2 regions of the Pseudomonas sp. P8_229 genome follow, and region 1 is predicted to be linked to the other one. Evidence: riboswitches for the same ligand, from Rfam matches in the RefSeq annotation. Region 1 holds a riboswitch; the other holds the start of a gene.
The links. A riboswitch is a leader RNA that binds a small molecule or an ion and turns the genes downstream of it on or off. The one in region 1 is predicted to bind cobalamin.
Positions count from the first base shown of each region.

Region 2: linked by a shared signal. The riboswitch ahead of QMK55_RS25960 (CbtB domain-containing protein) and the one ahead of cobO (cob(I)yrinic acid a,c-diamide adenosyltransferase) in region 1 are both predicted to bind cobalamin.

Region 1 is NZ_CP125378.1:4,832,441-4,848,384, forward strand. It holds gene purN (phosphoribosylglycinamide formyltransferase) at 1-215, opposite strand, end outside; gene purM (phosphoribosylformylglycinamidine cyclo-ligase) at 215-1,273, opposite strand; gene QMK55_RS21900 (DUF2066 domain-containing protein) at 1,648-2,706, shown strand; gene QMK55_RS21905 (AI-2E family transporter) at 2,741-3,814, shown strand; gene hda (DnaA regulatory inactivator Hda) at 4,034-4,738, shown strand; gene QMK55_RS21915 (C40 family peptidase) at 4,965-5,582, shown strand; gene QMK55_RS21920 (C40 family peptidase) at 5,804-6,340, shown strand; gene QMK55_RS21925 (sorbosone dehydrogenase family protein) at 6,467-7,780, opposite strand; gene QMK55_RS21930 (hypothetical protein) at 7,847-8,431, opposite strand; cobalamin riboswitch at 8,595-8,826, shown strand; gene cobO (cob(I)yrinic acid a,c-diamide adenosyltransferase) at 8,907-9,518, shown strand; gene QMK55_RS21940 (cobyrinate a,c-diamide synthase) at 9,515-10,915, shown strand; gene bluB (5,6-dimethylbenzimidazole synthase) at 10,912-11,562, shown strand; gene cbiB (adenosylcobinamide-phosphate synthase CbiB) at 11,559-12,467, shown strand; gene cobD (threonine-phosphate decarboxylase CobD) at 12,460-13,452, shown strand; gene QMK55_RS21960 (cobyric acid synthase) at 13,449-14,900, shown strand; gene cobU (bifunctional adenosylcobinamide kinase/adenosylcobinamide-phosphate guanylyltransferase) at 15,025-15,546, shown strand; gene cobT (nicotinate-nucleotide--dimethylbenzimidazole phosphoribosyltransferase) at 15,543-15,944, shown strand, end outside.
Region 2 is NZ_CP125378.1:5,760,247-5,776,190, reverse strand. It holds gene QMK55_RS25990 (P-loop NTPase fold protein) at 271-2,799, opposite strand; gene QMK55_RS25985 (phospholipase D-like domain-containing protein) at 2,870-4,516, opposite strand; gene QMK55_RS25980 (vWA domain-containing protein) at 4,689-5,363, opposite strand; gene QMK55_RS25975 (ATP-binding protein) at 5,348-6,346, opposite strand; gene cobN (cobaltochelatase subunit CobN) at 6,508-10,356, opposite strand; gene cobW (cobalamin biosynthesis protein CobW) at 10,360-11,430, opposite strand; cobalamin riboswitch at 11,528-11,740, opposite strand; cobalamin riboswitch at 12,699-12,921, shown strand; gene QMK55_RS25960 (CbtB domain-containing protein) at 13,043-13,240, shown strand; gene QMK55_RS25955 (CbtA family protein) at 13,252-13,953, shown strand; gene QMK55_RS25950 (cobalamin biosynthesis protein) at 13,950-14,363, shown strand; gene cobM (precorrin-4 C(11)-methyltransferase) at 14,445-15,191, shown strand; gene nfuA (Fe-S biogenesis protein NfuA) at 15,380-15,944, opposite strand, start outside.

The sequences.
Region 1 (15,944 bases):
TCGAAGGCCTCGCGACCTTCGAATGCCTTGTGATCCAGCGAGCGGGTGGCGATACCCGCGTCACTGGCGCGTTGCAGGCCGTAGGCGTCGACGCGGTTGGAAATCACCGCAGCGATGCGGACCGGGCTGTCGCCGGTCCGCGTGCTGTCGATCAGAGCCTGCAAGTTACTGCCGGTGCCGGACAACAGCACCACGACATCACAGGTTGCGGACATTAATGAGCCTTAAGGTTCTGCAGATCAACCTGAGCTGCACCTTCGGCGGCAGCGGCGATCTGGCCGATGACCCAAGGCTGTTCGCCAGCGTCGCGCAGGGTCTTCAGAGCAACGTCTACGTGCTCCTGAGCCACGCAGATCACCATGCCGACGCCGCAGTTCAGCACGCGGTGCATTTCGGTTTCGTCGACGTTGCCTTGCTCTTGCAGCCAGTCGAAGACGGCCGGGCGAGTCCAGCTGGCCACGTCAACCACGGCCTGAGCACCTTTTGGCAGAACGCGCGGGATGTTGTCCAGCAGGCCGCCACCGGTGATGTGGGCCATGGCTTTGACCGCGCCGGTGTCTTTGATCAGCTTGAGCAGCGGCTTCACGTAGATGCGGGTCGGGGCCATCAGCAGGTCGGTCAGTGGTTTGCCGTCGAGCTGGATGTTTTCGATGTCGGCGCCGGACACTTCGATGATCTTGCGGATCAGCGAGTAGCCGTTGGAGTGCGGGCCGGACGATGGCAGGGCGATCAGCGCGTCACCGGTGGCGACTTTCGAGCCGTCGATGATTTCAGCCTTTTCCACCACGCCGACGCAGAAACCGGCCAGGTCGTAGTCTTCGCCTTCGTACATGCCAGGCATTTCAGCGGTTTCACCGCCGACCAGCGAGCAACCGGACAGTTCGCAGCCGGCGCCGATGCCGGTTACAACCTGGGCTGCGGTGTCGACATTCAGTTTGCCGGTGGCGTAGTAATCGAGGAAGAACAGTGGCTCTGCGCCGCAAACGACGAGGTCGTTGACGCACATGGCAACCAGGTCGATGCCGATGCTGTCGTGCTTGTTCAGGTTCAGCGCCAGGCGCAGCTTGGTGCCGACGCCGTCGGTACCGGAAACCAGCACAGGCTGCTTGTAGCCGGCCGGGATTTCGCAGAGGGCGCCGAAACCGCCCAGGCCGCCCATGACTTCCGGGCGCGCAGTGCGCTTGGCGACGCTCTTGATGCGTTCGACCAATGCTTCACCGGCGTCGATGTCTACACCGGCGTCCTTGTAGCTCAGGGAGGGTTGCTTGCTCATGATCCAGGCCTTTAGGGGAGGGGATTCAGGGGTAACGACCGAGTTCAGCGGGAACGCCAAAACCGGTGGGGCGATAGCCTCACGCGAATTTCGGGGTGCCCGGCTGTTGCCGGTCTGCGAAGGCGCGCGATTTTATCAGGCTTGAGGGGCAGCGGCCATCCTTGCGCCGACGGGCAGAGACATAATCGACCGAATTTTTTTGCAATTGTGCTGACTGGGTGCCTGTATAAGGTGTGCCGATTAACCGTCTATCGTTATCACTGTGCAAAAACTTACCGCTACCGTGTGAATGTTTTGCGATGGCAGATTGTCACAGCCTTGCTTAACCGGTTCACGCGGCCTGTTCCAGCCGCTCCTGTCGACGGGAATTTTCCATGCGTTTTTGTAAATTGTTGGTTGTGGGTTGTTTGTCTGTGGTCAGCCTGGCGAGTCACGCCGAAAACCTCAAAGGTCTCTATCAAGTACGCCAGCCGGTCAGCAGCCAGGCACCCGAAGAGCGTGATCGCGCCACACAGGCTGCGCTGGATACGCTGGTGTTGCGTCTGACCGGCGACCCGAAGGCGCCGCAGAGCCCGGGTCTGGCGGCGATTCGCAAGGATCCGCAACAGATCATCAGCCAGTTCGGTTTCGATGCCGGGCCGCCGGAAGTGCTGAAAGTCGATTTCGATCCGGCCACCACCGAGCAGGCGCTGCGTCGCGCGGGGCTGTCGTTGTGGGGCGCGAGTCGACCGTCGATCCTGAGCTGGTGGCTGAACGATTCGACTGAAGGTTCGAGCCTGGTCGGTGACGGTCAGGCCGCTGCTGCGCCGTTGCGTGCGGCGGCCCAGCATCGTGGTCTGCCGTTGCGCTTGCCTCTGGCGGATCTGAGTGAACAACTGGTGGCCACCGCGCCGGTGCTGGACGGCACCGATCCTGCGCCGTTGCACGGGGCTTCGGAGCGTTACGGCGCGGATGCCTTGCTGGCGGTGCATGCGCACGAAGAAGGTGGGCAGTGGCAGGCCAAATGGCATCTGTGGCTGGGCGATCAAAAAGAGGCCGGCAGCGTGCAGGGCGCTGATCAGGCTGCAGTGGCCGATGCGGTGATGCTGGCGGTGGCCGAGCGTCTGGCGCCGAGGTTTGTTGCCAAGCCTGGGGTGTCGGGTCAACAGACCCTGGAAGTGCAGGGCATGAATCTTGAGCATTATGCCGCGCTGCTGCGGTTACTCGAACCATTCGGTGTGCGTCTGCAAAGTGTCGAGGGTGATCGCATCGTGTATCGGGTCAGCGGCAGCGCCGATCAGTTGCGCGCGCAATTGTCGCTGGCGAAGTTGCAGGAGTTGCCGGCTGAAGCGCCGGCACCGGTGGCGCCACCACAACCGGCCGTTGCCGGTTCTGCGCCGGTTGTCGCTGCGGCCCCGGCACCTGTGGCGCCATCGTTGCGGTTTCGCTGGTAAGTCTTTCTTTATATATAAGCAACAGGAGTGGTACATGGCCGATTCGCGGCGTTGGTTCTGGCTCGGTGGGGTAGTCCTGCTTTGCGCGTTTGTCTGGTTGCTGCACCCGATCCTCACGCCGTTTCTGGTGGCGTTGCTGCTGGCGTATCTGTTCGATCCGCTGGTGGATCGCCTTGAGCGACTCGGCCTGTCGCGCACTTGGGGCGTGATCGCGGTGTTTGCCTTGTTCACGTTGATCGTCACGACCCTGTTGCTGGTGTTGGTGCCGATGCTCGCCAAGCAGTTGCTGCGTTTGTATGAACTGGCGCCGCAGATGCTCGACTGGCTGCAGCACACCGCATTGCCGTGGGCGCAGTCGAAACTGGGCTTGTCGGACGGTTTCTGGAAGTTCGACAAGGTCAAGTCAGCGATCAGCGAGCACATGGGCCAGACCACCGACATCGTCAGTGTGGTGTTGAGTCAGGCGACAGCTTCAAGCCTGGCGCTGATTGGCTGGCTGGCGAACCTGGTGCTGATTCCTGTGGTGAGCTTTTACCTGCTGCGCGACTGGGACGTGATGATGGCCAAGATTCGCAGCCTGTTGCCGCGCGATCGCGAAGAAACCATCGTCTCATTGGCTGGCGAATGTCACGAGGTGCTAGGTGCGTTCGTGCGCGGGCAATTGCTGGTCATGCTGGCGCTGGGTGTGATCTACGCCGCAGGCCTGATGATCGTCGGTCTGGAGTTGGGGCTGTTGATCGGCCTGATCGCGGGACTGGCAGCGATCGTGCCGTACATGGGCTTCGTGATCGGGATTGGCGCGGCACTGATTGCCGGGTTGTTCCAGTTCGGTGGCGATCTGTATCCGATGATCGGGATTGTCGCGGTGTTCATGGTGGGGCAGGCCCTGGAAGGCATGGTGCTGACGCCACTGCTGGTGGGCGACCGGATCGGTCTGCATCCGGTGGCGGTGATCTTCGCGATTCTGGCCGGTGGCGAGCTGTTCGGTTTCACCGGTGTCTTGCTGGCATTGCCGGTGGCGGCGGTAATCATGGTGCTGGTGCGTCACGTGCACGATTTGTACAAGGACTCTGATATCTACAGCGGGGTCGACGACCCCGAGTTGTAGCCTCATCGCGGGCGGCCCGGTATTGCACCGGGTTGGCCCGTGTTTTGCGGTGAGTTTGTTCGGCGCCGCGTCAGAGAAACTGTCATAAAACCAGCGCGTTAACGCAAACCTTTGATTTTGCTTGGGGTCTGTCGCATTGTGCGCTCAGCTTCACGGGTATAAACTTCGCAAACTTTACACAGAGGCCACTAACGGTTCCTTGAGAACTGTTCAGTCAGCATGAAACCGATTCAGCTGCCCCTAGGTGTGCGTCTGCGTGACGACGCCACCTTCATCAACTACTACCCAGGCGCCAATGCCGCTGCACTCGGCTATGTCGAGCGCCTATGCGAAGCCGACGCTGGCTGGACCGAAAGCCTGATCTATCTGTGGGGCAAGCATGGCGTAGGACGTACGCATCTGTTGCAGGCTGCGTGTCTGCGTTTCGAGCAGATGGGTGAGCCGGCAGTGTATCTGCCGTTGGCCGAGTTGATGGATCGCGGCATCGAAATTCTCGACAACCTTGAACAGTACGAGCTGGTCTGCCTGGATGACTTGCAGGTGATTGCCGGCAAGCCGGACTGGGAAGAGGCGATGTTTCATCTGTTTAACCGTCTGCGTGACAGCGGTCGGCGCCTGCTGATCGCCGCGTCCACCTCGCCGCGCGAGCTGCCGGTCAAACTGGCCGACCTCAAATCACGCCTGACCCTGGCGCTGATCTTCCAGATGCGACCGCTTTCCGATGAAGACAAATTGCGCGCGCTGCAGTTGCGCGCTTCGCGTCGCGGTCTGCACCTGACCGATGAGGTCGGTCATTTTATTTTGACCCGCGGTACCCGCAGCATGAGTGCATTGTTCGACTTGCTCGAACAACTGGATCAGGCCTCGTTGCAGGCGCAGCGCAAGCTCACAATTCCGTTCCTCAAAGAAACTCTCGGTTGGTAGTCCAGCCCTTGAAATACGCGGCTTGCAGCCGGTTTCGACATATTTCAGGCGCCAGAAAATCCGCTTTTCCGCACCGTGTGCAGACCGCGTATCGATTCAAATGGGCTTAAGCGCTTAGATGTAAACGAGAAACCGGGAAGTCACAAAAAGATCGATTGAATTTGCAAATGAGGCTGATAGCGGGCATAGTCTCGGCTTCTTTACAACTTCAGCCACGGTCGTGCCCATGCTAAATCGCTTCGCACCCCTCGTGCCTCTCGCACTCGTCACCCTGTTGTTCGGTTGCGCTGCTCATTCTCCAGTTCAAGAGCAGCCTCAACAGGTTAAAAATTCTGCTACTGCCCAGTCTTCCGTTATTTATCAGGAAGAGCTGGCTACTGAAAAAGAACTCGCCGATTTCAACGGCAAGAAGCCTTACGAGCTTCCGGTTCTGGCCGACAGCATCCTCGAACGCGGCATGTCCCTGATCGGTACCCGTTACCGTTTCGGCGGTACCTCTGAAGCCGGTTTCGACTGCAGCGGTTTCATCGGTTACCTGTTCCGCGAAGAAGCCGGCATGAATCTGCCGCGCTCCACCCGCGAAATGATCAATGTGGATGCCCCGCTGGTCTCGCGCAGCAATCTGGAGCCGGGTGATCTGCTGTTCTTCGCCACCAATGGTCGTCGCGGTCGTGTAAGTCACGCCGGGATCTACCTGGGCGACAACCAGTTCATTCACTCCAGCAGTCGTCGCAGCGGCGGTGTTCGCATCGACAGCCTGGGTGACAGCTACTGGAGCAAGACCTTCATCGAAGCCAAGCGCGCCCTCGCGATGGCGCCGACCGTGGTCACCGCTCGCAAGTGATTCCCCCGTTGTCGCCACGTCCGTGGCGACCAAAACGGCCCTCGGCAACGGAGTAGACCTAGACTTTACAAGGTGAAGTTAAAGTCTTACTTGAAGTTTGTCGTATAGCCGCTAGAATCCTGTATCTATATTGATGGCAAACCGCCTGCGTGCTCCGCAGGCGGTTTTGTTTTCTGTCCATTCGGCAGAGAAAGCCGCAGCCAGATCAGGATGTTCTGCTTATGACGATGTCGGCCCGCCTTGCTTTGATCTTCTTCGCAGCGCTGCTCAGCGCCTGCGCCAGTCGCACACCGCCGCCTGCGCCCGTCGTACGCGCCCCGGTGGTGTTCGGACCTTCCCAATCATTCTCCCCCGCTGCTGAAGACGTGCTGTTTCGCGCGCTCGGCCTGGTTGGTACACCTTACCGCTGGGGTGGCAACACGCCTGATTCGGGGTTCGACTGCAGTGGTCTGATCGGTTTTGTTTACCGCGACGCGGCCGGTATCAATCTGCCTCGCTCGACGCGTGAGCTGATCGTGATGCAGGCGCCGAACGTTGGCAAAGAAGGCTTGCAGACCGGAGATCTGATCTTCTTCGCCACCAATGGCGGCTCGCAAGTCAGTCATGCAGGGATCTACGTCGGGGAAGGGCGCTTCGTGCATGCGCCGGCAACCGGCGGCACGGTGAAGCTCGATAGTCTGTCGAAGGCGTATTGGCAGAAAGCCTATCTGAGTGCCAAGCGGGTGTTGCAGCCTGAGCATCTGGCGCATAACCCTTAGTCGCTGAAATCCAATGTGGGAGCGGGCTTGCTCGCGAATGCGGTGTGTCATTCAACTACGATGTTGATGACCTGACGCTTTCGCGAGCAAGCCCGCTCCCACATTTGTTATGTGTTGGGCGCTAAATTATTTGGCGGACGACACCCGCCACACCTTGTTGCCCACATCATCGGCCACCAGCAAGCCACCTTGCTGGTCGATCACCACGCCCACCGGGCGGCCCAACGCGTTCTCATCCTTGTCGAGGAAGCCGGTCAGCACATCCACCGGTGCCCCGTTTGGCTTGCCTGCCGCGAACGGTACGAAAATCACTTTATAGCCACTGTGCGGTTTGCGGTTCCATGAACCGTGCTGGCCGATGAACGCGCCTTGCTGGAATTGCGCCGGCAAGCTGTTGCCTTCGGCGAAAGTCAGGCCCAGGGAGGCGGTGTGTGGGCCTACGGCGTAGTCAGGCGCGATGGCCTTGGCCACCAGGTCTAGGTTTTGCGGTTTGACGCGCACATCCACGTGTTGGCCGTAATAGCTGAACGGCCAGCCATAGAAGCCGCCGTCCTTGACCGACGTGATGTAGTCCGGCACCAGGTCGCTGCCGATTTCGTCGCGCTCGTTGACCGCCGTCCACAGTGCGCCGGTGGTAGGTTCCCACGCGAGACCGTTGGGGTTGCGAATGCCCGAGGCGAAGATCCGGTGGTTGCCGGTGGCGCGATCCACTTCCCAGATCGCCGCGCGACCTTCCTCTTTATCCAGCCCGTTTTCGCCAACGTTGCTGTTCGAGCCGACGGTGACGTACAACCTGCTGCCGTCCTTGCTGGCGATGACGTTCTTGGTCCAGTGATGGTTCAGAGTGCCGCCTGGCAGGTCGGTGACTTTGATCGGCTGGGTCTTGATCTCGGTAGCGCCCGGCTCGTAGTGGAAACGCAGCAGGCGATCGGTGTCAGCGACGTACAAATCGTTGCCGACCAGGGTCATGCCGAACGGCGAATTGAGATTCTGCAGAAACACCGTGCGGGTCTCGGCCACGCCGTCGTGGTCGGCATCGCGCAGCAGAGTGATGCGATTCGGGCTCGGCACACCAGCGCCGGCCTTGCCCATGACTTTCTTCATCACCCAGCCGCGAATGCCGCTGCTGTCGTCAGGCTTGGGCGGGGCGTTGGTTTCCGCCACCAGCACGTCGCCGTTGGGCAGCACGTAGAGCCAGCGCGGATGGTCGAGGCCTTCGGCAAACGCTGCGACTTGCGTACCGGCCGCTGCGGTCGGTTTGCCGCCCGCAGGCCAGCCGACCGCCGGTGCGATGTTCACTGTCGGGATCAGAGTGTTGTTGGGTTCGGGCAGTTTCGGTGACGGACCGGTGCCGTCGGAAACTTGCAGGCTGGAGGACTCACCGCAGGCGGCGAGTCCTCCGGCGAGGGCGATGACGAGAGCGAGTTGGGTTTTGCGCATTACTGATCTTCCCTATGAATGCATGCCTAATCATAGAGGAGCCTGCGCACCCGATGGTTCAACCGCTCAGCCACGGGCCTCTTTGAACAGCACGGCAATGCCGGGATGGTAGTTGCCCGCTTCGCTGCGCAACTTGCGGTAGGCGTAGGGGAAATACCAGGCGACCGCGCAGCAGTGTTCCTTTTGCAGGTCGTCGACCATGTCTTGCAGCTCTTCGGGGCTGGCGCTGTGCTGGGCCTTTTGCGGGGCGACGAACAGGCAGCCGAGCTTGAGGTCGCTGGCAAAGCTGATGCGTTTGGCATCGCTGGTGATGTCCTGCAAGGCCTGGGTCAGGTTGAGGTTGTTGACTCGCGGCCAGCGCTGGGTGGCCTGGAGGTAGGCGCGGTCTTCGGCGCCGGCGAGGAACAGGTCGGCGCGGGCATTGCGCTCGCCGTCCTCGTTCTGCTTGCGGGTGGTGGTGTCGCAAAGGGTCACCAGCTCGGCCATCCATGCCGCAGCGGAGAGCAATCCGAGATTGGCTTTCTCGTCATGCCAGTAAGGCGTGTCGTTGTCGCCGCGCACGGCGTTGTAGCGGTCGATACAGTCAAACCAGCGTTCAAGCATCGGGCGCAGGAATTCCAGGCGCGGGTTGCTGATGATCATGCCTTGCATCGTAATCATCCTTATTGTTGTGATGGGCTTTTTCGAGAAAAGCATGGCTCTTTGATATCATTTGTAACAGTGTGGCACAAGATTGGCGCCAGATAATTGATCGGCGGCAGTTATTCGCCCGACGGCCGCCTCTTTAATTGACGCTCCACCCCCAACCCTCTAACCTTCGCGGCTTGTTTCAGGTGCTCTGTGACGTGTGTCGACAGAGTGAAACAGGGAAGCCGGTGAGGGTTGTCTTCAGGCGAAGAACGATCACGATCCCGGCGCTGCCCCCGCAACGGTAAATGAGTAAAAGCTGCACATTCAGCCACTGCCTCGAAAGATGCGGGAAGGCGTGCAGCCAGGCGATGCGCCGCTCATGAGCCCGGAGACCGGCCTGATCCATCCAGCGGCATCACGGTGGGCGATGCCAGGCTTTTTGCCGTCTATTCTTGTGCCCGCCCGCCGTTACCCAGCCTCAACGGAGAGCTCCCCCATGACCGATTCCCCCGAGCGTGACGAACGCCATCTGGCGCGTATGCAGCGCAAAAAAGCCGTGATCGACGAACGCATCGCCAACTCGCCTGACGAGTGCGGCCTGGTGCTGGTGCTGACCGGCAATGGCAAAGGCAAAAGCAGCTCGGCGTTCGGCATGCTCGCTCGCGCCATGGGCCACGGCATGCAGTGCGGCGTGGTGCAGTTCATCAAGGGCCGCAACAGCACCGGTGAAGAACTGTTCTTCCGCCGTTTCCCGGAGCAAGTGCGCTTTCACGTGATGGGCGAGGGCTTCACCTGGGAAACCCAGGATCGTCAGCGCGACATCGCCGCCGCCGAAGCCGCGTGGGCAGTGTCCCGTGAGCTGTTGCGCGATCCGTCGATCGGCCTGGTGGTGCTGGATGAACTGAACATCGCCCTCAAGCATGGCTACCTCGACCTGGATCAGGTGCTCAGCGATTTGCAGGCGCGTCCGCCGATGCAGCACGTGATCGTCACCGGTCGCGCGGCCAAGCCGGAAATGATCGAGATGGGTGACACCGTCACCGAAATGGGCATGCTCAAACACGCCTTCCAGGCCGGCATCAAAGCGCAGAAAGGCGTCGAACTTTGAATCAACCACGTCACTGCCCGGCGGTGCTGATTGCCGCGCCGGCCTCCGGTCAGGGCAAGACCACGGTCACTGCCGCGCTTGCTCGATTACATCGCAATCAGGGACGTAAAGTGCGCGTCTTCAAGTGCGGCCCGGACTTTCTCGACCCGATGATTCTCGAACGCGCCAGCGGTGCGCCGGTGTATCAACTGGACATGTGGATGGTCGGCGAACAGGAAAGTCGACGCCTGCTGTGGGAAGCCGCCGCCGAGGCCGATCTGATCCTGATCGAAGGCGTGATGGGCCTGTTCGACGGCACGCCATCGAGCGCCGATCTGGCGCGGCATTTTGGTGTGCCGGTACTCGGTGTGATCGACGGCACGGCGATGGCGCAGACCTTTGGTGCGTTGGCGCTGGGCTTGGCGAAGTATCAGCCGGACCTGCCGTTTGCCGGCGTGCTGGCCAATCGTGTCGGCACCTTGCGCCATGCGCAATTGCTGGAAGGCAGTCTCACGGAAGGTCTGCGCTGGTACGGCGCGTTGTCGCGCGAGACTGGCATCGAACTGCCGAGCCGCCATCTCGGCCTGGTGCAGGCCAGCGAACTGAATGACCTCGATGTGCGTCTCAACGCCGCTGCCGACGCACTGGCCAGTAGTTGCGAGGTAGCGCTGCCGCCAGCGGTTGAGTTCGCCGCGCCTGACGTCATCGCTGTCGAGCCGCTGCTGAAGGATGTGCGCATTGCCGTTGCGCGTGATGAGGCGTTTGCCTTCACCTATGGCGCGAGTCTCGATCTGTTGCGGGCGATGGGCGCCGAGTTGAGTTTCTTCTCGCCGATTCGCGATATGCAATTACCTGAAGCGGACAGCTTGTATCTGCCCGGTGGTTATCCGGAATTGCATCACCTTGCGTTGTCGCAAAACACCGAGATGCTCGATGCGATTCGTGCCCATCATGCGGCAGGGAAACCGTTGCTCGCTGAGTGTGGCGGGATGCTGTATTTGCTCGATTCGTTGACGGATGTTGAAGGCGCGCGTGCTGAACTGGTCGGGTTGCTCAAGGGCGACGCGGTGATGCAAAAGCGTCTGGCGGCGTTGGCGTTGCAGGCGGTGGATCTGCCGGAAGGTTCGTTGCGTGGGCACACTTATCATCATTCGCTGACCACCACCGAGCTGACGCCGATTGCTCGAGGGCTGAGCCCGAATGGTGGGCGCGGCGCCGAGGCGGTTTATCGGGAAGGGCGGATGACGGCTTCTTATGTGCACTTCTATTTTCCGTCGAATCCTGCGGCTGTCGCTGCACTGTTTGCGCCGCCACTTGAGGACGCTATCGCGAGCAGGCTCACTCCTACAGTGGGCGATGGTGTGCCTGACGAAACGCAATCCCCTGTAGGAGCGAGCCTGCTCGCGATGGGGCCATGACCGACAACGCATTCTCCGAAGCCGAGCGCCAAGCGGTCTATAAAGCCATCGCCGAACGCCGCGACATGCGCCACTTCATCGGTGGGGTGGTTGAGCCCGAGTTGCTGCGCCGACTTCTGGAAGCCGCGCATCAGGCCCCAAGCGTCGGCCTGATGCAGCCCTGGCGCTTCATTCGTATCAGCGACCGAGCTTTACGTGGCCAGATCCAGAACCTCGTCGAAGAAGAACGCATCCGCACCGCTGAAGCGCTCGGCGAGCGCAGCGACGAGTTCATGAAGCTCAAGGTTGAAGGCATCAATGATTGCGCCGAAGTGCTGGTCGCGGCGCTGATGGACGATCGTGAAAAACACATTTTCGGTCGTCGCACATTGCCGGAAATGGACATGGCGTCGTTGTCCTGCGCGATCCAGAACCTGTGGCTGGCGTCCCGTGCCGAAGGACTGGGCATGGGCTGGGTCTCGCTGTTCGACCCGCAGGCACTGGCCGATCTGCTGCAACTGCCGGCCGGGGCCAAGCCGTTGGCGGTGTTGTGCCTGGGCCCGGTCAAGGAATTCTATCCGGCGCCGATGCTGGTACTCGAAGGGTGGGCGCAGGCGCGTCCGCTCAATGAGTTGCTGTATGAAAATTATTGGGGAGTGAGTCAATGAGTGTGGCGTTGTTGAGTGTCGCCGCAGTCGCGCTGGATGCGCTGCTGGGTGAACCGAAACGCTGGCATCCGCTGGTGGCGTTCGGCAATTTTGCCGGACGCATCGAGCGACGTTTCAATGCGGGCGGCCGTGGCTGGCGCAGTCACGGGGTCACCGCGTGGGTGATTGCGGTGCTGCCGCTGACCTTGCTCGCCACCGCGTTTTCCTGGGCGCCCTACGTGGGCTGGATTGTCGAGATTCTTGCGCTGTATTGCGCCCTCGGCATGCGCAGCCTTGGCGAGCACGTCGAGCCTGTGGCCAAAGCCCTGCGCAGTGATGATCTGGAAGAGGCGCGCAAGCGCGTCGGTTATCTGGTCAGCCGTCAGACCAGTGAACTGGACAGCACCGCCGTCGCACGCGCCGCCACCGAATCGGTGCTGGAAAACGGCAGTGATGCAGTGTTCGCCGCGCTGTTCTGGTTTGTCGTGGCCGGTGCGCCAGGCGTGGTGCTCTATCGCTTGAGCAATACACTCGATGCGATGTGGGGTTATCGCAACGAACGCTTCGAGCGGTTCGGCTGGTGCGCGGCAAAAATCGACGACGTGCTCAACTACATTCCTGCACGACTGGTGGCGCTGACCTACGCGCTGCTGGGCAACACCCGGCTCGCCTGGAAATGCTGGCGCACCCAGGCGCCGCAATGGGACAGCCCCAACGCAGGTCCAGTGATGGCCGCTGGTGCCGGTGCGTTGAATGTCGAGTTGGGCGGTCCGGCGATCTATCACGGTGAACTGCACGAGCGTCCGCAACTGGGCGCAGGCGCGCCGGCGGATGCCGATTCGATTGATCGCGGCTGGCAATTGGTCCAGCGCGGGGTATGGTTATGGCTGCTGATTCTCTGCGTGGGGGCTGAATTCTATGCTTGAGCACGGTGGCCGGCTGCGCAAGGCGGCACTCGAATACGGGATTGCCGAGGCCGACTGGCTCGACCTGTCCAGTGGCCTGGCGCCGTGGCCATTTGCGGTGCCGGAGATTCCGTTGCGTGCCTGGGCACGGTTGCCGGAAACCGACGACGGACTGGAGCAGGCCGCGTGCGATTACTACGGCGCCTCCCAGGTGCTGCCGGTAGCCGGTTCGCAGATGGCGATCCAGTTGCTGCCGCGTCTGCGCCGCGCCGGCAAGGTCGGCGTTTTGTCGCCGTGTTATGCCGAGCACGCCGAAGCCTGGCGCCGCAGCGGCTACATCGTGCGCGAAGTGCTGGAGCAGGAAGTCGAATTCTTTCTCGACAGCCTCGACGTGCTGGTGGTGGTCAACCCGAACAATCCCACCGGCCTGAGCCTGACGCCGGCGCGGCTGCTCGACTGGCACGCGCGGCTGGCCCAGCGTGGCGGCTGGCTGGTGGTCGATGAAGCGTTCATGGACAACACGCCGCACCTGAGTCTGGCGTCGTACACCCATCAGGTCGGCTTGGTCGTGTTGCGCTCGTTTGGCAAGTTTTTCGGTCTGGCCGGCGTGCGCCTGGGCTTTGTGCTGGCCGAACGCAAGCTGCTCAGATTGCTCGCCGAACAGGTCGGGCCATGGGCGGTCAGCGGGCCGACACGGGTGCTCGGGCGAACCTGCCTGCAAGACACCGAAGCGCACACCCGCCAGCGCATTCGCAGCGACGAGGCCAGTGAACGCCTGGCACGGCTGCTGGAGCGCTACGGCTTCAAACCCCAGGGCGGTTGCGCGCTGTTTCAGTGGCTGATCACCGAACACGCGCCTGCGTTGCACGAATTCATGGCCCGACGCGGCATCCTCCTGCGCATCTTCACCCACAACAGCAGTCTGCGTTTTGGCCTGCCCGCCAACGCGGCTGAAGAAGCGCGTCTCGAACAAGCGCTGCAAGCCTTTGCCAAGGAATCGACATGACCACCCTGATGGTGCAGGGCACCACTTCCGACGCCGGTAAAAGCACGCTGGTGACGGCGCTGTGCCGCTGGGCCACCCGTCAGGGCGTGGCGGTGGTGCCGTTCAAACCACAGAACATGGCGCTCAACAGCGCAGTGACCGCTGACGGCGGCGAGATCGGTCGCGCGCAAGCGGTGCAGGCGCAAGCTGCGCACCTCGAACCGCACACCGACATGAACCCGGTGCTGCTCAAGCCCAACAGTGACACCGGCGCACAAGTGATCATCCATGGCCGTGCCGTCACCAGCATGAACGCCGTGGCTTATCACGACTACAAAGCCATCGCCATGCAAGCGGTGCTGGCTTCGCACGAGCGGCTCAGCGCGGCGTATCCATTGGTGATGGTCGAAGGCGCAGGTTCGCCAGCGGAGATCAATCTGCGTGTCGGGGACATCGCCAACATGGGCTTTGCCGAGGCGGTGGATTGCCCGGTGCTGCTGATCGCCGACATCAATCGCGGCGGGGTATTTGCGCATCTGGTCGGCACCCTTGAGTTGCTGTCGCCGAGCGAACAGGCACGGGTCAAAGGTTTCATCATCAACCGTTTTCGCGGCGACATCGCTTTGCTGCAACCGGGCCTCGACTGGCTGGAACAGCGCACCGGCAAACCGGTGGTGGGCGTGCTGCCGTACGTGATGGATCTGCACCTGGAAGCCGAGGACGGTATCGACCAGCGCCAGACCGACAAGGCCGAGCAAGTGCTCAAAGTAGTCGTGCCGGTGCTGCCGCGCATCAGCAACCACACCGATTTCGATCCGCTGCGTTTGCACCCGCAAGTGGACCTGCAATTCATCGGCCCGGGGCAGGCGATTCCTGCCGCCGATCTGATCATCCTGCCGGGCTCGAAAAGCGTGCGCAGCGATCTGGCGTATCTGCGTGCCAATGGCTGGGACGCGGCGATCAATCGGCACCTGCGTTACGGCGGCAAACTGTTGGGGATCTGCGGTGGTCTGCAAATGCTCGGCGAGCAGGTGCATGACCCGCTGGGGCTGGAAGGCGCGCCCGGTTCGAGTGCCGGCCTCGGTTTGCTGGCGTTCGAAACGACGCTGGAAGCCGAGAAGCAATTGCGCAACGTGCGCGGGCATCTGGCGCTGGAAGAGGCCGAGGTCAGTGGTTATGAAATCCATGCCGGGGTCACGGTGGGGCCGGCGCTGGAGAATGCGGCGGTGCATCTGGAAGACGGTCGTTGCGACGGCGCGCAGAGTCCGGATGGGCAGGTGTTCGGCACATATCTGCATGGCTTGTTCGAATCGCCGGCGGCGAGTGCGGCGTTGCTGCGTTGGGCCGGGTTGAGCGATGTGCAGGACGTGGATTACCACGGCTTGCGCGAGCGCGATATCGAACGTTTGGCGGATCTGGTGGAGAAGCATCTGGATACCGGTCTGTTGCGTCGGCTCTGTGGGATTTGAATCGTCTGTGCGGACCTCTTCGCGAGCAAGCCCGCTCCCACATTGGATCACCTAACCCCTGTGGGAGCGGGCTTGCTCGCGAAAGCGTCAGCCGCCCCAACACACAAAATTCAGGATGTCTCCCATGCTCCAACTGATCCTCGGCGGCGCCCGCTCCGGCAAAAGTCGCCTCGCGGAAAAACTCGCCAGCGCCAGCCAACTGGCCGTCACCTACATCGCCACCAGCCAACCGCTGGACGGCGAAATGAACGACCGCGTCGCGCATCACCGCGCCCGTCGCCCGGCCGAATGGGCGTTGATCGAAGAGCCGCTGGAACTGGCTCGCGTCCTGCGTGAAAACGCCAGCGCCGAGCGTTGCTTGCTGGTGGATTGCCTGACCCTGTGGCTGACCAATCTGCTGATGCTCGATGACGCCGAACGTCTCGCCGCTGAGCGCGAAGCCTTGCTGGACTGCCTGGCGTTATTGCCGGGGGAAACCATTTTTGTCAGCAACGAGACCGGAATGGGTGTCGTGCCGCTGGGCGAATTGACTCGCCGCTACGTCGATGAAGCCGGTTGGCTGCATCAAGCTCTGGCTGAGCGCTGTCAGCGTGTCGTCTTGACCGTCGCCGGCCTGCCCCTGACCCTGAAAGGACCTGCGTTATGACTCAAGCGTGGTGGTTGAACCCGTGCAAACCGGTGAATGCCGAGATCGTTGAACAAGCGGCGGCGCGCCAACAGCAACTGACCAAACCGGCCGGGTCTCTCGGTCGCCTCGAAACGGTGGCGGTGCAGTTGGCGGGATTGCAGGGCCAGGTCAAACCGAGCGTTGATCAGTTGTGGATCGCGATTTTCGCCGGTGATCATGGCGTGGTCGCGGAAGGTGTTTCGGCGTTCCCGCAGGAAGTCACCGGGCAGATGCTGCTCAACTTCGTCAGCGGTGGCGCGGCGATCAGCGTGCTGGCGCGCCAGCTCGATGCACAACTGGAAGTGGTGGATCTGGGCACCGTGACACCGTCGCTGAACCTGCCCGGCGTACGGCACTTGAAGGTCGGCCCGGGCACG
Region 2 (15,944 bases), 930 kb from region 1:
GAAATACGGCGTTCAGACCTAATCATCGCTAGTCGACCAGCGCTCACTGAGCGAAAGCGAGATCAAGCAAGTGATGCGCTTCAGGGGGGCGGATGGCTCAACGAACAAGCCATCGACCGTGGAAGCCAACCGAAAATTTCGGCGACCTGCACACCGGGTCTGGATCAGATGTACATCAGTCGCCGTACTCGCCAGTATCGAGGAGTGATGCATGCTCTCTACTCATGATCCGTGACGATGGATTGCAGTAATGGGTTGATACCCCGCGTGTCAGCCTTCAAAGGAGTAGCGCTGGATAATTGCAGCGTATTTTTTTACCCGATGTTTCGGGTTGCTCTTCTCTTTCAAATTCAGGTCGACATAGACCGCCACAATAGCCTCAAAGCGGTCGTATTCCGCGACGTTTACATTGGTGGACTGGAGGTTGACCAGCGTACCTATCTCGCTCATTTCGATACCATCTGACCTCCTCATGAGGTTCTGGAGCAGATTCGAGAAATAACGTGGTGTCGCCATCGAAATAGCCAATAACGTGAGCAGCGCTTTGTATTCACTCTCTTCAAGCGCCTTCAGATCTTCTGATTTGTGGCTGGCTTTGATCACTCGATAGACATTCAAAAAACGAAGTGCGCGACGCGGTGAGGAACCTATGTATGGAGCAAGTTTTTGCAGTGCTTCTGACTCAGCCAGAGTCATGTTCAACGTTTCCGTCGGAACCTCTTCAGCGCTTTCAGGAACGACCACGGGCGGCTGGCCCGGCGTTGGCAGGACGATACTGGCAGACCCGCTGCCTTTTATCCTGTCCAACTGGCTCTGCAAAAACTGTTCACTCGAAGCACTGTCCATCGGGCGCATCCAATAAGGAATCTGGAAGATCTTCTCCAGATAGTCAGAGACCGAGGCCGTCTCCAGCTGTTCGCCAGCCCCTGCCATCAAATTCGGATAATGCTGGAGCAGTGCCTTGCGTACCCACCGAACATCCACAGCTACCAACACTACAAACAACGGAAAGGTCAGCAGTAAATGCACAGCTTGCAAGACCTCGACGACCTTATCCGGCGGGCAGCGATCCAGATCGTCGATGTACAACGCAATACGTTTGAAGGATTGGACTTCGACAGGCTCGTGCGTCGCCGCAGCATTGAGCTTCTGTCTGTCCTCATCATCCAACAGCGACTTGTTGTCATCCAGAAACTTGTCCATTTTCGCCTTGAATGCCGCTCGTTCGGCTTCGACCGACGCCTTGAGGCTGCCCCCCTCGGCCACATTGAAGGCCAGCTCTTCAAAGTCCTTTCGCACCGTGGCAATCAGCCCGAGATGTTGCGCGTAGTCGCCATCGGTCGCCCGGGCTCTCACGAACTTCTTCAAGCGTCCGGCACCGGTGCCTTGAGAAAAGTCGTGAGTCGCATGCGCCAAATGTTCGCTGGTGGCCTGAACCAGAGCCTTGGCCTCATCAACATCAGCATTCATCCGTGCCAGGTGTTGCTGGGCCTCATCGAGTGTTTTTTCCTGCCCTGCGAGGCGTTGCCTGATGACTTTATCCAGAGCCTCCTTTCCCGCTTCCAGATGAGTCAACGCGCCGTGAACCTTCCCCCAGACCCAGCGCAAGCGCGCGGTCACGGCTACGACTACACAACTCAACAACGTCAGACTTTCGTGCAGGTTTTCCAGAAAAGGTAATTGCCTTTTCAGTAACGCCATCCCTTCTGTCGCGATCCAGGGCAACGCCAGAATGACCAGCGCGAAGATGCCTACGCTCCACCAGTCCAGCAGTTGATTCTTATATCCTCCAGCCAACAACTTTGCCTTCCCGGCCTCGTCGTAAAGCGCGTTGGATACGTCTTGAAAGCCCTTCCCACCCTTGGCCAGGACATCGATCCCGAGTACCTTTGCAGCGTTCTCTAATTCAACTTTCGCGTCTTGAATTTCTTTATCATCATTGTTGGCGCCGAGCACCTTGCTCACCGCAGCAAGATAGACCGAGGGCGATCTGGCCGTATTCGCTTGAGCCACCTCCAGTTCGTTACGGGCCTTGAGCAACTGCTCCGAAGCAGCACGCTGGTCGCGGCGACGGCGAACCAGTTCCTGAGCGGCATCCAGCGTCAACATTCGCGAAGTCGACAGATGCTCCAGCAGTGGGTCAGGCGCTTGGGGATTGTGCTTTGTGTACCAGCGATCCAGTTCAGTAAACAAGTGACTGACCAGACTGGCCCACAGATTGGTTTCCGCGTAATGCCAAGCATTGAAGCGAATCTGCACAACATCGGTGTGAAAAGCCTTTGAGCCGGCCTCGGGAGCCTGAGGACTTGCCTTGCCCTCGCTCAGACGCTCAATGTGCTGATAGATCAAACGCATGAAAAATGACTTGCCGCTGCCCCAGTTGCCAAATAATCCGATTGCCAGCGGTGGCGTGAAATCCTTGGCAACGGCCAGGCGCGCAAAGGCTTTCGCTTCATCGTTGGCACCCAGACGATCATCGAGATCAGCTGCCCACGGGTCATCGTTTTGGGTGATAGCGATGGAAGTTGCAGCTCTTTTCACCTGGCCCGCCTCAAAGGCTCTCGCCAGCTCTGCCGCTTTTAACGTGTCCAGATCTTGCACGCTCGGTAGAGGACCTGTGGGTTTTGTGCCGGTTCTCTTCGAAGCGTTTTTACGTGATTTGCTAGTCTGCTGTTCCAGACTTTCAGGCTGCGGACGCTCTGGTTGCAAGAGTTCCTCCATCGTCTGTGAGGCTGGTGAGTTCACCGGAATACCCGTGCTGACGTCCCGCTTTTCAAATTCATTTTCCGTTCTGTCCATGACGCACTCCGGCTCGTATGACCAATGTAAAAAACAGACTTGAGGGTACGACCGACCTACCTGAATCTCACTAGCGCCCGGCAAAACGCAACCGCGACAACTGCCGCAAATCCCCCTCGACGTAGTAATCGTTGGTCCAGCTGTCATCCACCGCCAGCGGACTCACCTGCTTCAGCTCCAGTTTTTTCGCGAAATAGCGAAAGCGGTAATGCTCGTAGAACCGCAGCAATTCCAGACCATAGCGGTCGGCCAGGTCAGTGTCGCCACGAATGATCAGGAAGTTCTCGTCATTGCCATTGCTGGCCGAGGTGCTGAGGTTGTGGCTGCCGCTGATGATGGTCGGCGCGTCTGTGGTGAAGTCGGTAATCACGGCTTTGGTGTGCACCAGCAGGTTGCCCTTCTGGCCTTTCATGTTTTCCTTCAACCAGCCTTCCAGCCCGGTGTTGAGCAAAGCCGTGGCGGCGAATTCGGCCGTACGGTCGGCGTGAAAACCCGTGATGCTGCTGGCGGTGTTTTGCAGGCCGTAGCGCAGGATATCGTCATGGGGCTTGCCGAGCAGCGCGTTGAGAATCGCGTCCGGCAAGCTGAACGCCGTGACGAACAGCACATCCTTTTTGGCTGCCTCGATGATCTCGACGAACTCGCGCAGATCGGCCCCGCCGCTGCGTGGCGAGAACCCGGCGAACAGCGGTTGCGTGGGGTCCATCGGATTGTGTTCAGTAATCCAGGTGCGCGTGGCGCCGACGTCCGCGGGGTTCGCCCAGACCTCTTCGAACGTTTGCAGATAACGCGTGGCAATCGTCACGTCGTCGAGGGTATGCACCACGTTGGCCTGACGATACACGCCATTGGCGGTGAAATTGGTGCTGCCGCACAGCACCGCTTGCGGCTGACGCTGCCCGGCGCCATCGACACGGCTGAGGACAATGAACTTGTCATGGAAGATCTCGTGGGTGACCCGGCCGCGCTTGTTCGCCGCTGGCAATTTCGCCAGGTTGGTTTCGTTCAGGGTCGTATCGGGGTCTCCCGGTTGGGCGTGATACAGCACGCGCACTTGCACTCCTCGGGCGAACGCGGCGTTCACCGCATCGATGATCGCCTGCAACTGATACTCGTAGATCGCGATATCCAGCGCCCACTGAGCGTCCACCGCACGCTCGATGTACCCCAGCAAACGCTCCAGCAGGCCGTTCTCCAGCCACAGGCGCGCCGCGTCGGGCCAGGCTTCGATGGGCAGGTTCTTGTTGGCGCTGATCTGTGCGTCGAGGTCGGGAAACTTGCGCTGAAAGGCCTGGCTGGCGGCCACGGCGCGGTTGAAGATCACGCTCTGGTTGGCCGGGTGGCCGTCATCGGAAGTGATGCTCAGCTCCAGCGTTTCGCCCAGCTGCGGCGCGTCCGCCGTGCCATAGGCCAGGTGCACGCGATAGTGCATCGTCGTGCCCGGATTGACCGCGTAATCGGCCCAGCGGAATTTCTGCAACGGTGCCTTATCGCTGGGCGTGGCGTGATATTGGGGGAAGGTGTGAGTCTTGCCGGGAAATGTCAGGCTGTTGAACAGAAAGAGCCAGGGCTTGTCGCCCTGCTGCTTCTCGATGGCGAAACCGAGCAGGCCTTTGCGTCGGGGTTCGGCCAGATCCATGGCGAGCAACACGCCGTTGGTGCCGGCGTAGGCTTTGACGCGAAAATCGTCCTGAGGGTTGGCAACCAGTACCCGCATGATTCACTCCTTGTGATTGGGCTGGAGTGGAGCATAGAGCAGCGCTGCGAATTGTGGTCGGCAGATCTGCAACCGAGTGAACCTTTTCGCGAGCAGGCTCGCTCCCACAGGGGAAGCGCTGTTCACCAACCTTGTGGGAGCGAGCCTGCTCGCGAAGAGGCCCTTTCAGGCATCACAGATCATCGATATGCCGATACTGCGCATTCAGCGCCGCCGCAATTTGCTGCGCTCGAGCCAGGCGGATCGGCCCACGCTCGATGTCGATCAACAACCCCGGACACCCCAACGGCGGCAACGCTGGCAAGGCTTTCAAGCGCCCGTCCGTGACCACCAGCAATCGCTGCTGCTCGACGGGAAAGCGCTTTTGTCGCTGCACCAGCCACTGCTGCGCCTGCGCCAACGCCGCCAGCAACGGCGTGCCGCCGCTCGCCCCCAGCGCCTCCAGCCAAGAGCGCAACCCGCTCGACGCCTTCAAGCCCTGCACCTGCCATTTCGGCGCGCTGCCGCTGGCAGTCAGTAATGCCAGACGGGCGCGCTGTCGATAGGCGTCATCGAACAATTGCGCGAGCAAGCCTTTGGCATCGCTCAGCGCCTGATGACGACGAGTCGAGGCCGACGCGTCGACAATTACCAGCCACAGCTCATGGGCGGAGCGCGTGCGCAGTTGGAACTGCAAATCTTCCCGTGTTCGAGGTTGACCGTTGAGCAGCGTACCCGGCCAGTTCACTGAGCCGCTGCGCGCGGCGTGGCGCTGGCCCTGGCGTCCGTGGTCGAGTCGTCCGGCGCGGGGTCTGGCATTCGCCCCCGCGTCGGATCGGGGACGAATGCCAGTTACTTTTTTGGCCAGCTCGGCACTTCGCGGCGTGCGCCAGTAGCCAGCGCCGGAGCGGGCATATCACCCCACTGCCCCTGCCCTTCGCTCGGTTCGGCCTGGGTATTGGCCGAGTTCTGCGCGGGTGGCCGAGGGCTGGACGAAGGCGATTCACGACGGCGATGACGCAGCGCGAATTCCGCCACGGCGTCGATGTCTTGCTCGGCAATCGCTTCGGCGCCGCGCCACGCCGCATGGGCCCGGGCAGCGCGCAGCCAGACCAGATCGGCACGCAAGCCATCGACGCCGGCGGCAAAGCAACGCTCCGTGATCAGTGCCAAGGCCTCGTCGTCCAGTGGAATGCTCGGCAAGGCATTACGCGCCCGCTCGCAACGCTCACGCAGGGCTTGCTGCTGTGTTTCCCACAGCGCGCAGAACGCCTGCGGTTCGCTGTCAAAATCCAGTCGGCGGCGGATGATCTGCCCGCGTTCAGCCGGCGCGGTGTGACCGCTGAGGGCGACGTTCAGGCCGAAACGGTCAAGCAGTTGCGGACGCAGTTCGCCCTCTTCCGGGTTCATCGTGCCGATCAACACGAATCGCGCCGAATGCCGATGAGAAATACCGTCGCGCTCAATCAGGTTGGTGCCGCTGGCCGCCACATCGAGCAGCAGATCCACCAGATGATCGGGCAGCAGGTTCACTTCGTCGACGTACAGCACACCGCCGTCGGCCTTGGCCAGCACGCCGGGGGAAAACTGCGCACGCCCTTCACTCAGCGCGGCGTCGAGATCGAGGGTGCCGATCAGACGCTCTTCAGTGGCGCCCAGCGGCAGCGTGACAAACTGACCGCTTGCCAGCAGGTCGGCGAGGCCACGGGCCAGGGTCGACTTGGCCATGCCACGCGGGCCTTCAATCAGCACGCCACCGATTTTCGGGTCGATGGCGGTGAGGCACAGAGCGAGTTTCAGGTCATCGGCACCGACCACGGCGGAGAGCGGGAAATGCGGGGTGTCGGTCATCTTCAATACTCAGTCATGGTCGGTGATCTATCGAAAAACGTTGGGAGCTAACCTGATCCCCTGTGGGAGCGGGCTTGCTCGCGAAGGCGTCGTGTCAGTCGATATACCTTTCACTGATACACCGCTTTCGCGAGCAAGCCCGCTCCCACAGGGGAACCGCGTTAAGTGTCTTCTTCTATGTCCAGCAGCAGGTTTTCGAGGGCCTCTTTATACACGCCGGGCTCCTGCCACATTCCGCGCTGTTGCGCTTCCAGCATGCGCTCGGTCATGTCGCGCAGGGCATGCGGATTGTGCTCGCGGACAAAGTCGCGGGTCGCCGGGTCGAGCAAATAAGCGTCGGCCAGCAACGCATACTGATGATCGTCGATCAGTTGCGTGGTGGCATCGAAGGCGAACAGGTTGTCGACCGTCGCCGCCAGTTCGAACGCGCCTTTATAGCCGTGACGTTTGACCCCGTCGATCCATTTCGGATTGGCCGCGCGCGAGCGGATCACCCGGTTCAGTTCCTCTTTCAGGGTGCGGATTTTCGGCAGATCCGGCTGGCTGTGATCGCCGTGATAACTGGCCGCCGCCTCTCCGCGCAGGGTTTCCACCGCCGCGAGCATGCCGCCCTGGAACTGGTAGTAGTCGTTGGAGTCGAGCAAGTCATGCTCGCGGTTGTCCTGATTCTGCAACACCGCTTGCACCTGGCTCAGGCGCTGAACGAACTGTTCGCGGGCAGCGGTGCCCTCGTCCGCACCGCCGTAAGCGTAGGCGCCCCAGTTCAGATAGACCTCGGCCAGATCCTCGCGACTCTGCCACAGGCGCCCGTCGATGGCGCCCTGCACGCCCGCTCCGTACGCTCCGGGTTTGGCCCCGAAGATCCGCCAACCGGCCTGCCGCCGCGCCGCGTCTTCATCCAATCCCGATTGCAGCAGAGCCTCGCGCTCGGCGCGCACTTTCGCCGCCAGCGGATTGAGATCGTCCGGTTCGTCCAGCGCCGCCACCGCTTGCACGGCGGCGTCGAACAGGCGGATCAGGTTGGCAAAGGCATCGCGGAAGAACCCGGAGACCCGCAGCGTGACATCGACCCGTGGCCGGTCCAGCAGGCTCAGCGGCAGGATCTCGAAGTCATCGACCCGCTGACTGCCGGTGGCCCACACCGGACGCACGCCCATCAAGGCCATGGCCTGGGCGATGTCGTCACCGCCGGTGCGCATGGTCGCCGTGCCCCACACCGACAGGCCGAGCTGACGCAGGTGATCGCCGTGATCTTGCAGATGCCGCTCGAGAATCAGCGTGGCGGACTGGAAACCAATGCGCCACGCGGTGGTGGTCGGCAGGTTGCGCACGTCCACCGAGTAGAAGTTGCGCCCGGTGGGCAGCACGTCGAGACGACCACGGCTGGGGGCGCCGCTTGGGCCGGCGGGCACGAAGCGGCCGTTCAGGGCATCGAGCAGGCCGCGCATTTCGGCAGGGCCGCAGGCGTCGAGGCGCGGGGCGACGACTTCGCGCAGGTGCTCAATGATCGCACTGACTTCCACCCAACGCGGTCCCTGTAGGAGTGAGCCTGCTCGCGATAGCAGTGTGTCATTCAACACTGAATGGCCTGACTTGACGCCATCGCGAGCAGGCTCACTCCTACAGGGGTCGTGGAGTGTCAGGGCGATCAGTTGAGTGGCGAACAGCTCGAGGCGTTCGCGGGTATCGCCGGCGGTGCGCCAGATTTCGTCGCTGACGGCTTGTAGCTCCTGCGGACGCGGGCCGAGCCACGGATCAGACAACGCGCAATCCAGCGGATCAAACCCCAGCTCAAAGGCTTTGGCCAACGCCCGCAACAAACTCGACTGCGCGCCCTTGCCATCGCCACGCGGAATGCGCAGCAACGCCAGCAGCGTGTCGATGCGCAAACGCCCGGTCGGCGATTCGCCGAAAATGTGCAGGCCGTCGCGAATCTGCGATTCCTTCAGATCACACAGATAGGTGTCCAGACGCGGCAGCCAGATCGCTGCGTCGGCGTCGCTGTCCAGGCCGGCGTCGAGCTGCAGTTCGCGGTCGATCTGCGTCTCGCGCACCAGTTGCAGGATGTCGCGCTGCAGCTCGCGGGCGCGGCGTGGGTCGAGCAACTGGGCTTCGTAATATTCGTCGGCCAGCAGTTCCAGATTGCGCAGCGGGCCGTAGGTTTCGGCGCGGGTCAGCGGCGGCATCAGGTGGTCGATGATCACCGCTTGCGTGCGCCGTTTGGCCTGGGCGCCCTCGCCCGGGTCATTGACGATAAACGGATAGATGTTCGGCAGCGGCCCGAGCAGCGCGTCCGGCCAGCAGTGTTCCGAGAGGCCGACGCCCTTGCCCGGCAGCCATTCGAGGTTGCCGTGCTTGCCGACGTGAACCACCGCGTGCGCTCCGTAGGTGTTGCGCAGCCAGAAATAGAACGCCAGATAGCCGTGGGGCGGCACCAGATCCGGGTCGTGATACACCGCACTCGGATCAACCTGATAACCGCGTGCCGGTTGAATACCGACGAAGGTCAGGCCAAAGCGCAGACCGGCGATCATCATCCGCCCGTCGCGGCACATCGGGTCGTTCTGCGGCGCGCCCCAGCGCTCCGCCACGGCGGTCCGATTGGCTTCGGGCAGCGCATTGAACATCGCCAGATAAGCGTCCATCCCCAAGCTTTGCTGGCACGGACGCAGGTCGATGCTGTCGAGATCATTGCTGACGCCGCCGAGCAATTGCTGGATCAACGCGGTGCCGCTGTCCGGCAGCGGTGCCGTCAGCGGAAAACCTTCAGCCTGCAACGCCCGCAAGATATTCAACGCCGCCGCCGGCGTGTCGAGGCCGACGCCATTGCCGATGCGACCGTCGCGGGTCGGGTAATTGGCGAGAATCAGCGCGATGCGTTTTTGCGCATTCGGCAGCCGCGCCAGATCACTCCAGCGCCGGGCCAGTTCGGCGACGAAATCCATGCGCTCGGGTTGCGCCCGGTAGCAGACCACGTCGGACTGACTGCGCTCGCTGCGCCAGGCCAGATCCTTGAAGCTGATCGGCCGGCTGATGATGCGTCCATCGAGTTCCGGCAAGGCGATGTGCATCGCCAGATCGCGCGGGCCGAGACCTTGCTCGCTGTCGCGCCAACCCGGCTCGTTGTCCTGGGCGCAGATCGCCTGGATCACCGCAATATTGCGCCGGAACGGCCGCAGATGCGGGGCTTCCGGGCTGGATTGAGCGAACCCGGTGGTGTTGAGAATCACCGCCGCTTCGACCGCGTCCAGCCAATTCTCGACCACGCTCAGGCAACCCGGCTCTTTCAGGCTGGCGACCGCGATAGGTAGCGGATTGAGCCCCGTTGCCTGCAAGCGCTGGCAGAACACATCGATGAACGCGGTGTTGGCTGCCTGCAAATGCGAGCGGTAGAACAACACCGCCGCGACCGGTCGATCGGGCAGCCATTCGGCTTGCCAGTCGCTCAGTGCGGCGGTGTTTTTCTGTGGGTGGTAAATCGCCGTGCGCGGCAGCGCTTGCGGCTCGCCCCAGGCGTAGTCCCGTGCCAGCCAGCGGTTGGCCAGACAATAGAAGAAGTCCAGCGCATTGCCCATGCCGCCCTGACGCAGGAACTGCCAGAGGCGGTCGCGATCTTCGGCGGGCACGGTGCTCAAGTCGCTGAGTTCCGGGTCGGGACGATCATCGCCCGGCACCAGAATCACCTGCACACCGCGCTCGGACAACTCCACCAAACGCTCGACGCCATAACGCCAATAGGCGATGCCGCCGTGCAACGAAATCAGGATCACCTTGGCGTGACGCAGCACTTCGTCGACGTACAGATCGACTGAGGCGTGATTCTGCACCTGCATGGGATTGGCCAGGCGCAGGCTCGGGTAATCCTCGGGCAGCTGCTGCGCGGCTTCGGCGAGCAGCGCCAGGCTGGAGTCGCCGCTGCACAGGATCACCAGCTCGGCGGGGGTTTGTCCAAGGTCGGCAATGTTGTCATCCGACACGAAACCGCCGGGCTGGGTCCTGAGCAGGTGCATGGCTTAAACGCTGAGCGCGGCGCGCAGTTGCGCTTCGAGTTGCACGGCGTCGAGCTCCTGACCGATCAGCACCAGACGGGTGACACGCGCTTCATCGGCGCCCCACTGACGGTCGAAGTGTTTGTCGAAACGCGTGCCCACGCCCTGGATCAACAGACGCATCGGCTTGTTCGGAATCGCCGCGAAGCCCTTCACGCGCAGGATGCCGTGCTGGACCACCAGTTGCGTCAGCGCGTCGAGCAACAGACTTTCGTCGGCTTGCGGCAGTTCGATGGAGATCGAATCGAAGGCGTCGTGATCGTGGTCATCGTGGTCGTCATCACCGTCGTGGTGGTGATCGTGATGACTGTGACGGCTGTCGATGTGTTCTTCAGAGCCGGCACCGAGGCCGATCAGCACGTCCAGCGGCAGACGGCCGTTGCTGGCTTCGATGATTTTTACTGCTGGCGGCAGTTCTTCGGCGACTTCAGCGCGTACACGAGCCAGATCTTCCGGGCTGGTCTGGTCGGCCTTGTTGAGGATCACCAGATCGGCGCTGGCCAGTTGGTCAGCGAACAGTTCGTGCAGCGGCGACTCGTGATCCAGGTTCGGGTCGAGTTTGCGCTGGGCGTCGACCTGATCCGGGAACGCAGCGAAGGTGCCGGCGGCTACGGCCGGGCTGTCGACCACGGTGATCACCGCGTCGACGGTGCAGGCGCTACGGATTTCCGGCCACTGGAAAGCCTGAACCAGCGGTTTTGGCAGGGCCAGACCGGAAGTCTCGATCAGGATGTGATCGAGATCACCGCGACGGGCGACCAGTTCGCGCATCACCGGGAAGAATTCTTCCTGAACGGTGCAGCACAGGCAGCCGTTGGCCAGCTCGTAAACGCGGCCGGTGGCCTCTTCTTCGGTGCAGCCGATGGTGCATTGTTTGAGGATTTCACCGTCGATGCCCAGCTCGCCAAACTCGTTGACGATCACCGCGATACGGCGGCCCTGTGCGTTGTCGAGCATGTGCCGCAGCAAGGTGGTTTTGCCCGAGCCGAGGAAACCGGTGACGATGGTGACGGGGAGTTTGGCCAGTGTTTTCATCGGATGCCCTTTGGCAAGGTGGCGGGCATACGGGACGAGATCCGCTGCGAGCGTGTGCGCGGAAGAATTCGCCACCGGATCACCCCGCCCGGTTGTAGTGAGAAATCTGTCACGAGGCAGGTCTCCTGGCTGACGGTGTTCAGGCGCTGGGCCTGGCGTTTGCTGCGCCTTCCCGCTGGCACCTTGGCAGGGCTGGCAGTGGCGTGGCAGCGAACATCACCGTTCACAGTTGCGGGGGCAGCCGCGGCTTTGACCGCGTTCCCTTCTTAGCTTCGGCGTGGGCCGAAGAACCTCGAAAGCGCAAGGCTACGCATCGGGTGGTGACCGGTCAATGTTTGGATTGGGGGCATATCCGTTGTTGCGGTAACGGCCCTCTAATGGTTCCGCCCCTACGGCGGGTCACTTTTGACAAACGCCCGGAATGCCGGCCCAGTCAAAAGTAACCAAAAAGTCTTGCCCCGGCGTACGGCACTTCGCTGAGGCTCAGTGTTCCCTCGCTACGGCGTCCATCAGGGGGCATCGCCTACGGTTTGCTTCGCTGCACCTCCTCTCGATGTGTTTGGCTACGCCGCATGGCGCTGCGCGCCTACCCCCTGATGGACACCTTCGCTCGGCCTGCCGATGGGGCTTTGAGATCAAAGGCAACATCAAAAGCCAGATCCAGATCCAGATCCAGATCCAGATCCAGATCCAGATCAAAAGACCACAGCCTTCGGCAGTTTCTACAGGGGATTGGGTGTGTTCAGTTGGAGTTAATTGGCTGGCAGACCGCTTTCGCGAGCAAGTCGAATCGTCGCACCGCCGCTCCCACAGTGGGATCGGGTGTGCTCAGTTAAAGATTGGTCGGCTGTCAGGCCGCCATCGCTGGCAGGCCAGCTCCCACAATTTTAATTCGTGCACACCCATGCGGCGAAGCCGCCCCACTCAACACGATGAGCGTTAGCTCGAGTAAAGCTTTTGATCTCAAGGCCCGTCGGCAGGCTGAGTGGAGGGATTGATCCGGGGGTGGGAGCGCAGCGACCGTTTGGCGTAGCCAAACACATCGAGAGGAGGTGCAGCGAAGCAAACCGGAGGCGATGCCCCACGGATCAATCCCGGAGCGAAGGAACCCGAGCCACAGCGAGGGCCGAACGTCAGGGTAAAGCCTTTTTGGTTACTTTTTCGGCGTCTGGAAAAAGTGACCCGCCGTAAGGGCGGAACCCTAAGCGGCCGTTACCGCAGCACCGGATCCACCCACAAAATTGACTAAATTCCCCAACCCATGGTCTCCTACACAACTTGTTACGGGTGCCCTTCACAGGGTGAAACGGGAAACCGGTGAATCATGTGCTTTACTCAAAGCCATGTCAGTCCGGTGCTGCCCCCGCAACGGTAAGCGAGCGAAGCGTCAGATCCACTGTGCCAGTGCGGCATGGGAAGGTGATGCTTGCAGGTCGGCCTGACGCCAACCCCTCGTGAGCCCGGAGACCGGCCCGCAACATACAGTGCGCATTGTGCGTCGCTGAACATAACAAACCCGCGGTGGGCGGGCGCTGTTCGAACCTCTGCGTGCCCGACTCGCAGGGGTCTTCATGCGCTCTATTCACCTGCTGACACTCCAGAGGGAAGCGCCATGTCGATCATCAGCAGCACCGGCAGCAACACCGACAAAATCTCCAGCACCGCCACGTTGAGCCAACGCCTGACCGCGGCGATCTTCGCCTCGATCCTGGGGGCCAGCCTCGTCTACTTCGCCGGTTTCTCGCACATCGAAGCGGTGCACAACGCCGCGCACGATACCCGCCACAGCGCCGCGTTCCCGTGCCACTGAGACCTGCCGACATGATCAAGCGTATTGCGCAAACCGCAGGTTTTACCGGCCTGCTGGCCGCCATGCTCCTCACCCTGCTGCAAAGCTTCTGGGTCTCGCCGCTGATTCTGCAAGCGGAAACCTTCGAGAAAGCCGAACCCGTCGCCGCTCATGAACATGCCGAAGGTGCCATGGCCGGCCACACCCACGACGCACAAGCCTGGGAGCCGGAAGACGGCTGGCAGCGTGTGGTCTCGACCACCGGCGGTAATCTGGTGGTGGCGGTCGGTTTCGCCCTGATGCTCGCGGGCCTGTACACCCTGCGTGCACCGACCAAAACCTCGCAGGGCCTGCTCTGGGGGCTGGCCGGTTATGCGACCTTCGTCCTCGCCCCAACCCTGGGCCTGCCGCCGGAACTGCCGGGCACCGCTGCGGCCGATCTGGCTTCACGGCAGATGTGGTGGATCGGCACAGCCGCCTCTACCGCTGTCGGCCTGGCCCTGATCGTGTTCAGCCGTCACTGGCTGATGAAGCTGCTGGGCGTGGCGATCCTGGCCGTGCCACACGTGATCGGCGCTCCGCAACCGGAGGTGCATTCGATGCTCGCCCCGCAAGCGTTGGAAGCGCAGTTCAAAATCGCTTCGCAGTTGACCAACGTGGCGTTCTGGCTGGCCCTGGGCCTGATCAGCGCCTGGTTGTTCCGCCGCAAAAGCGATGGCCTTTACCAGGCATGACCAATGACGGCGCAGCGCCGACCTTCGTGGTCGGCCTGGGCTGCCAGCGCGGCTGCCCGGCCAGTACGCTGCGCGCGTTACTTGACCAGGTCTTGCAGGCGCATCGCATTGAGCTGGCAGCGGTCAAGGCCCTGGCCAGTATCGACTTGAAGCGCGATGAACCGGGTTTACAGGAACTCGCGGCCCAACTGGCACTGCCGCTGTTGTATTTCAGCAGTGAAGAACTGGCCAGTTATCAGCAACGCCTGAGTCATCACTCACAGATCGCCTACGAGCGCACCGGTTGTTACGGCGTGGCGGAAAGTGCCGCGTTGGCCCTCGCTGAACAACTGATTCAGGCACCGGCAAAACTGCTGATTTCCCGGCAAAAATACGCCCAGGCCACGTTGGCATTGGCCGGCTCCGCGTAAAATCCCGATAATCCCCCTCTTTGATCATGAGCAATCTTCATCTGAAGCCTTGCCCTGCCCCGTTTTTCACAGGATGTCTTCATGACCGTCTACTTCATCGGCGCCGGCCCCGGCGACCCGGAACTGATCACTGTCAAAGGCCAGCGGCTGATTCGCAGCTGTCCGCTGATCATCTACGCAGGCTCGCTCGTTCCGGCCGCTGTGCTGGAGGGGCATCAGGCCGAAACCGTGGTCAACAGCGCCGAATTGCACCTGGAGCAGATCATCGAATTGATCAAATCCGCCCACGCCAAGGGGCAGGATGTGGCGCGGGTGCATTCGGGTGATCCGAGCCTGTATGGCGCGATTGGCGAGCAGATTCGCTATCTGCGTGAGCTGAACATTCCGTTCGAGATCATCCCCGGCGTCACCGCTACGGCCGCCTGCGCGGCATTGCTCGGTGCAGAACTGACCCTGCCCGACGTGTCGCAAAGCGTGATCCTGACCCGCTACGCCGACAAGACCGCGATGCCCGCAGGCGAAGAACTCGGCAATCTGGCGCAGCACGGCGCGACCATGGCGATTCATCTGGGAGTCAATCACCTGGAGAAAATCATCGCCGAACTGCTGCCGCATTACGGCGCCGATTGCCCGATTGCGGTGATTCACCGGGCGACGTGGCCGGATCAGGACTGGGTGGTGGGAACACTGGAGGATATAGCCGTGAAGGTGGAGGCCAAGGGGTTTCGGCGCACGGCGTTGATTCTGGTTGGACGGGTGTTGGGCAGTGAGGTGTTCAGCGAATCATCGCTGTATCGCGCGGGGCATGCGCATCTCTACAGGCCCTGAGTCAGATGACTTTTGTGACTGGGTACAAAACCTTTGGCGAGGGGATTTATCCCCGATGGGGTGCGAAGCAGCCCAAAAAATGGAACTGCTACGCAGTTCATCGGGGATAAATCCCCTCACTACAAAGTACGGCGGCATAAAAAAACGGCGCTCACGGGGCGCCGTTTTTCATGTCCGCAGCGAACGCCTTAGTAGTAGGCGTTTTCTTTCTGCGTGTGGTCGGTCACGTCACGTACACCCTTGAGTTCCGGAATTCGCTCAAGCAAGGTGCGCTCGATACCTTCCTTCAGGGTCACGTCGGCCTGGCCGCAGCCCTGGCAACCGCCACCGAACTGCAGCACGGCAATGCCGTCCTCGACCACATCGATCAGACTGACCTGACCGCCGTGGCTGGCCAGCCCCGGGTTGATCTCGGTTTGCAGGTAATAGTTGATGCGCTCGTTGACCGGGCTGTCGGCGTTGACCATCGGCACTTTGGCGTTTGGCGCCTTGATGGTCAGTTGACCACCCATGCGGTCGGTGGCGTAGTCGACGACGGCATCGTCAAGGAACGCTTCGCTGAACGAGTCGATATAGGCGGTGAAGCTTTTCAGCCCCAGCGCGGTATCTTCAGGTTTTTCTTCGCCCGGCTTGCAGTAGGCAATGCAGGTTTCGGCGTACTGGGTGCCAGGCTGGGTAATGAAGACGCGGATGCCGATGCCCGGGGTGTTCTGCTTGGAGAGCAGATCGGCCAGGTAATCGTGGGCGGCGTCG